DNA from 2 places in the Pseudoalteromonas sp. SR41-1 genome. Region 2 is predicted to be linked to the other one. Evidence: predicted binding sites of a transcription regulator. Region 2 holds the regulator's gene; the other holds the start of a gene.
What was found. Region 2 encodes ArgR, which controls arginine synthesis, uptake and breakdown. Its sites were predicted from a motif close to ANTGAATANNTATTCANT; they were not measured.

Region 1 (3,434 bases), on a different contig from region 2:
ATTTTAAATCTTGATCGATTTCATCCGAGTGCCAGATTTTGCCAAGTTTAGTATCAATAACTAATAATTCACCTGGACCAACACGGCCTTTTTCAACCACTTCATCGGCAGTGTAATCCCAAATACCCACTTCTGATGCAAGCGTAATAAAACCATCTTGTGTAATTACATAACGTGCTGGGCGAAGTCCATTACGGTCAAGGTTACACGCCGCAAAACGACCATCCGACATAACAATACCTGCCGGGCCATCCCATGGTTCCATATGCATAGAGTTAAAGTCGTAAAATGCACGTAAATCGTCGTCCATTGCACGGTTTTTCTGCCATGCAGGCGGCACGAGCATACGCATAGCGCGGAATAAATCCATGCCGCCAGCTAAAAATAGCTCAAGCATATTATCTAGGCTTGATGAATCAGAACCGGTTTCGTTTACAAACGGCGCTGCGCTTTGTAAATCAGGAATAAGCGGTGACGCAAATTTATAAGAACGTGCGCGTGCCCACTGGCGGTTACCTTCAATAGTATTAATTTCACCATTGTGTGCTAAATAGCGGAAAGGTTGAGCTAAAGGCCAACGCGGCTGAGTATTAGTAGAAAAGCGCTGATGGAAAACACAAATCGCACTCGTCATACGAATATCAGCTAAATCTAGGTAAAAATTAGGTAAATCCGCAGGCATCATTAAGCCTTTATAGATAGTTACCAAACCAGATAGACTTGCGATATAGAAAGCTTCATCATCAACAATGCGCTTTTCAGCGCGGCGGCGTGCTACATATAAGCGACGCTCTAAGTCTTTAGAACGCCAACCTTCTGGCGCGCTAACAAAAATTTGTTCAAAACCTGGTAATTGCTGTACAGCAATAGGACCCAACATAGATGGGTCGGTTGGTACAACACGCCAACCTAAAATATTTAGCGTTTCTTTTTCTAATTCTTCGCTAAGTATTTGTTTTGCAGCTTGTGCTAAAACAGGGTCTGAATTTAAAAATATCATACCCACTGCGTAGTTTTTGCCTAAGTGCCAATTATGTTCACTGGCAATTGCACGGAAAAAGCTATCTGGTTTTTGTAATAATAAACCACAGCCATCACCTGTTTTACCATCGGCAGATATACCGCCACGGTGCTGCATGCGATCAAGCCCCGTAATAGCAGTACGAATAAGCCTATGACTAGCTTGACCATTAACTTGGGCTATTAAGCCAAAGCCACAATTTTCTTTTTCTAACTTTGAGTCGTATAACATAGACCCCTCCCCTTGCTGCACTGTTAGCGTGGATGAACTGCTCGACGATTTGCTAACAGACGGACAAAACTAGCCTCTATCTTAAATAGAGTCAATAGCACTTTGAATACATATTCACATTCTTGAATATTTCTCACTTCATAGCAAGATTTCTTTTTATCATTATTTTTAACATTTAGCGTTATTTTAACCACTATTTTTTCATGACACTGGTGTCAAGTTTAACATATTGTAAAAAACACAAGCACCCAAAGATGCAGCTTACGTAAACGTAAAGGTGAGTAAAAGTGAATAAGTATTCAACACATGAAGGGCTATTCAGTTAACATTTAGATAGTTTTATGCTATTTCATTACTTTAATGGCTTAACATCCCCGATTATTGCTGCTCATTAGTATAGTTATGAAAGTTCATGTCCTTTTTTGTACATTAATAGTGAATTTTTATTTAAAGCGGTGTCCGATGCGGACATAAAAACTGTCCGCGGACATCATTTTCATGAACAAAAAATAAAAAGTACTTTAATATCAATGTGATAATAGTTGGCATATTAATCGTATAGCTTTACATATAATCGCTAATTGGAATTACCATGTTTACTCTAAGCTTATTTTTGCTCTCTCCTATTGCCGCCATTTGCACAGCAGCTTTATTACTGCTGTGCGAAAAATACATAAAAGCAATGTAGGGGGAATTAAATGATTAAAGATACCAGCGCACAAGACGTACAAGTAAAGGCACCTATAAGCTATAAAAAATACGCGATAATCACTGCGATTGTTTTCATTGTGGTCTCTACAGTTGCTTATATTTTTATAACTAACCATAGCGCTAAAAGCTCTATTAGCCGCTCAAAAGTACAGGTTGCAAAAGTACATGTTAAAGCGCTCATTCGAGATATTGCCGCCAGTGGTAAAATTGTTGCTGCTAATGCTCCTAAAATCTACAGTCCAGAACGTGGATTTATAGATTTAAAAGTAAAGGCCGGCGATACAGTAAAGCAAGGGGGCACACTTGCTCTGCTGCAAAGCCCTGAGTTAACTAACGAATTAAAGCAACAGGAGTCTGTACTTAAACGACTACAAGGCGAGCAGCAAAGGCAGCATTTGCAAGCAAGACGCCAAACACTCACTTTAAATAAAACACTTGATATGGCACAAGTTGAGCTTAACGCCGCTGAGCGCGAAAATCGCCGGGCGCAGTTATCAATACAAAAGCACTTAATTAGCCAAATTGATCTTGAAAAAGCAGTTGATGATTTATCACGTTCAAAGCTCACATATAAGCATGCACAACAAGAGGTATTGCTTGCCAAAGACACGCTCGCCTTTGAACTACAAGCAGCTAAAAGTGATGTAACCCGCCAGCAACTTATTGTTGATGATTTAATCAGAAAAGTAAGCAACCTATCTATTAAGGCTTCCGTTACAGGGATCGTGGGTAACCTATTAGTGCAACAAAAAGCCGCAGTGACGCAAAGCCAACCTCTTATGACTCTCGTCGACTTAAGTAATTTCGAAGCGGAACTTCAAGTACCTGAAAGTTACGCCAACGAATTAGGACTCGGTATGGAAGTAGAGCTTAAGTTAGGCAATGAAACAGTGATGGGGAATTTATCCGCCATATCACCAGAAGTTAATAATCGTGAAGTAACAGCACGCGTCCGATTTAAAGCTGTTACTAACAACATCCGTCAAAACCAACGCTTAACTGCACGTATTTTACTCGACAACCGAGAAGGTGTAATGCAGGTGAAACGCGGCGCTTTTATGCAGCAAGGCGGAATTTTTGCTTATAAGGTAGAAGGCAATATTGCAAAGCGTATACCTATTACAATAGGCGCTACCAGCATTAATGCAGTTGAGCTTTTGAGCGGGCTAAAAGAAAACGATGAAATTATTATTTCAAGCTACAGCGACTTTAAGCAAGCCGATACGATTTTATTAAATTAAACAGACGTTCTCAACCAACGCTAAAATAATTAGGTACAACCATGTTACAAATGAACAATGTAAGTAAAGTATACCAAACAGAAATGGTACAAACCCATGCGCTTCAAGACTTTAACCTGCAAGTAAACGAAGGCGAATTTATTGCTGTTACCGGTCCTAGCGGCTCAGGAAAAACAACCTTTTTAAATATTGCAGGTATGCTCGAGCCTTTTAACGAAGGTGAATACCTG
Region 2 (3,434 bases):
ACCAAGCGACACTTGATGCACTAAACCTATACGGTATGCATTTAGGTACTGCGTTTCAACTAGTAGATGACGTACTCGATTACAATGCAGATGCTGAGCAGCTAGGTAAAAACATTGGCGATGATTTAGCTGAAGGCAAACCAACCCTTCCGCTTATTTATGCTATGCAACATGGTAGCGAGCAGCAAACACAGCTCATTCGTGATGCAATAGAGCACAGTAATGGTATGGAGCATTTAGAAGAAATTTTAACTGCACTAAAACAAACTAATGCGCTTGAGTTTACAATGCAAAAAGCAGAGCTTGAGGCCGAAAAAGCCATTGCCTGTTTAGATTTTTTAGCTGAGTCTGACTATAAGCAAGCACTTATAAGCCTTGCCCGTATTGCGGTTGACCGCGACCACTAGTTTTAACTAGTTACACAGTGTGACATTAATTCTGAGCAATAAAAAAGCCTGCGAATGCAGGCTTTTTTATATACCAATTTTATCAAAACATTAAGCATTCTTTCGGGCTAAATAACTCATTAGCTGCGTTAAATATTATTTATATAGAACAACTATACATCGTAATATTTGCCTTGCTAACGAGCTATTTATCCATCGTAATAACTGCTCATTTATTTAATGCAATTGGTATCGCTCAAACTGGCTATTACGCCATGAAATCAACACCTTCTTTGATGTCTTTTTTCAGAGTTTCAAGCATGTCATTTTTTGCTTTTGTTTCAAATGCGCTTAGTTCGCCGTAAGAAAGAATTTCTTCTACACCGTTTTTACCTAAACGTACTGGATGTGCAAAGTACTCTGCATCGCCATTTTCAACAGCAACGTAAGCGTAATCTACAACTTCTTCACCTTGTAGGCCTTTAACTAAAGACATACAAAAACGAGCTGCAGCAGCACCCATAGATAGCGTAGCTGAACCACCGCCTGCTTTAGCATTTACAACTTCAGTACCCGCATTTTGGATACGTGGAGTAAGTGCAGCAACTTCTTCATCAGTGAAAGAAACACCTTCAACTTGAGAAAGTAGAGGCAGAATAGTTGTGCCTGAGTGACCACCAATTACTGGTACTTTTACAGTTGCTACGTCTACGCCTTTAAGTTCAGCAACAAATGCTTCTGAACGAATAACGTCAAGCGTAGTAATACCGAATACGCGTTTAGCGTCGTAAGTACCTGCTTTTTTGAATACTTCAGCAACAATTGGAACTGTGCCGTTTACTGGGTTAGTAATAATACCTACTAACGCTTTAGGACAGCTGGCAACAATGCCTTCTGCTAAAGTTTTGATGATGCCAGCATTTACATTGAATAAATCAGCACGATCCATACCTGGTTTACGTGGCATACCCGCTGGGATAAGAACGATGTCAGAACCTTCAAGCGCTTTATTTAAATCGTCTGCGCCAAAGCCTGCAACTTTAACATCTGTTGGGATGTGAGAAAGGTCAACCGCAACACCTGGTACCACTGGTGCAACATCATAAAGTGATAATTCAGAGCCAGCTGGTAAGCCTGTTTTTAATAATAAAGACAACGCTTGGCCGATACCGCCTGCAGCACCTAATACAGCAACTTTCATTGGAATTCTCCGTAATTTGAGGTAGGAAACATTTGTGGCTCTTAAGATAATGAAATTAGCGACTAAAAACAAATTTATCCTGTCTATTTCAAGTATATTTTCGACCATAGTCGTAAACTTATGTGATTTAACGCATCAAACTGGCAAGTTAACTAAACAACTGCTGCATAATTATTCATTTTTGTGTAGAATTTGCAGCATAAATAACAAAAACGAATAAAGACTATGCAACCACAAGATAAACAAGAAGCACTGGTAAAAGCATTTAAATCACTATTAAAAGAAGAAAATTTTGGCTCTCAAGGCGAAATAGTTGATGCGTTAAAAGATCAAGGTTTTGACAATATAAGCCAAAGTAAAGTTTCACGCATGTTAAGTAAGTTTGGCGCTGTACGTACACGTAATGCCAAGCAAGAAATGGTTTACTGCTTACCTGCTGAAATGGGTGTACCTACGGCTAAAAGCCCATTACGCCAATTAGTAATCGACATTATGCACAACGAAATGATGATCATTATTCGTACCAGCCCTGGTGCTGCTCAGCTTATTGCACGTTTATTAGATTCATTAGGTAAAGCAGATGGCGTACTAGGAACTATTGCCGGCGATGACACTATTTTTATCGCTCCTGCTAAAATATCTGAAATAGATGTAACACTTGAACGTGTTCGCATTTTATTTGATACGGTTTAATAGCAAACTAAATTTGTTTTAAAAACCCGACTGAAGGCGCAAAGAAAGCAGAACCCATATCGGCTTGAGTAAAATCAAGCCAGTGGTCGTAACAATCCCCTTCCCCTAAACGACTATTAAGTACTTTTTCAAATGCGGTACCCGTACAAGCGCATGTAATTGATAACATTCCCTGCTCATATACATCGCCATAAGGCATGCTCTGATTTAATAGTAGCGGTTGTCCGTCTTCGTCTTTTAGCTCACTTCGCGAAGCATGGCTGGTTTCAATTGCGGGGGTAATTAGTGTGTTATCAAGGCGCGTACGCCCCATTATTTGTTCTTGCTCGCTCAATGATAAGTGCTGCCACATAGTTAAGTCATGCTTATAACGCTGTACATGAATATAACTTCCCTGATCTTCAAAGCTACCAGGGTTGCTGATTAAAGCCGTAGCGCGCTTTTTTCTTCCATGTGCGGTGTCGCCACCATAAATAAAACCGTTAAAATCACGACCATCTAAAAAGCGAAAATTCCGAATTTGCTCCACCAGCTCTACATCGGGGGCAAATAATTTTAAAATTTGCAGCGCAAATAAATGGTTAACATCTTCACGGTCAGAGCGAATTTGTACAAATAAATCACACGGTTGTACGCTCATTTGGTGATCGCTATGGGTTATATTGGGAAAGCTCTGTAATTCGCTTGGAATGTATTCAGGGAGGATATGCGGCCAGTATTGCGCACCAATAGCAACCATACAAGAGAGCATTGATTCTGAAAATTGATCGCTAAACTCTTCTTCTATAGCGCTTACTTGTTTTAACTTTGCGCGAAGTGATTCGTCTTGACCATCAAACACATTAAAAAATAAGTGCAAACCGTGTAAGTTTGCTTCAGCACAAATCCCTGATTGCGCTTGCGCCATTGTTATTCCTTAGTTTTACAGATAAAAACACAGCGAATAACAAATTAATTACGATTCGAAAAAATTCACCGTGTGAGGTTTTATTTTTATTATAACCTGATCATTATTTTCAAATGACTGGCCATATTGTGCAGCAACTTCAATTTCTTGTTCATCAATAACAAGCGAATAAACATACGCCGAACCAATAAAGCGACGACTTATGATTGTAGCTCGCTTGCTGAATTTGTCACTTTGGTTATCTGCC

Region 1: gltB (glutamate synthase large subunit) is a predicted target of ArgR. The motif match lies at 1,354-1,371, and genes of this name have one in related genera.

What each region holds. Positions count from the first base shown of each region.
Region 1 is NZ_JACJEK010000008.1:122,415-125,848, reverse strand. Features, by position in the region: gene gltB (glutamate synthase large subunit) at 1-1,252, opposite strand, end outside; gene H5118_RS08970 (efflux RND transporter periplasmic adaptor subunit) at 1,951-3,204, shown strand; gene H5118_RS08965 (ABC transporter ATP-binding protein) at 3,246-3,434, shown strand, end outside.
Region 2 is NZ_JACJEK010000004.1:169,934-173,367, reverse strand. Features, by position in the region: gene ispB (octaprenyl diphosphate synthase) at 1-407, shown strand, start outside; gene mdh (malate dehydrogenase) at 655-1,587, opposite strand; gene argR (transcriptional regulator ArgR) at 1,813-2,280, shown strand; gene H5118_RS04925 (Dyp-type peroxidase) at 2,288-3,187, opposite strand; gene H5118_RS04920 (ABC transporter ATP-binding protein) at 3,236-3,434, opposite strand, start outside.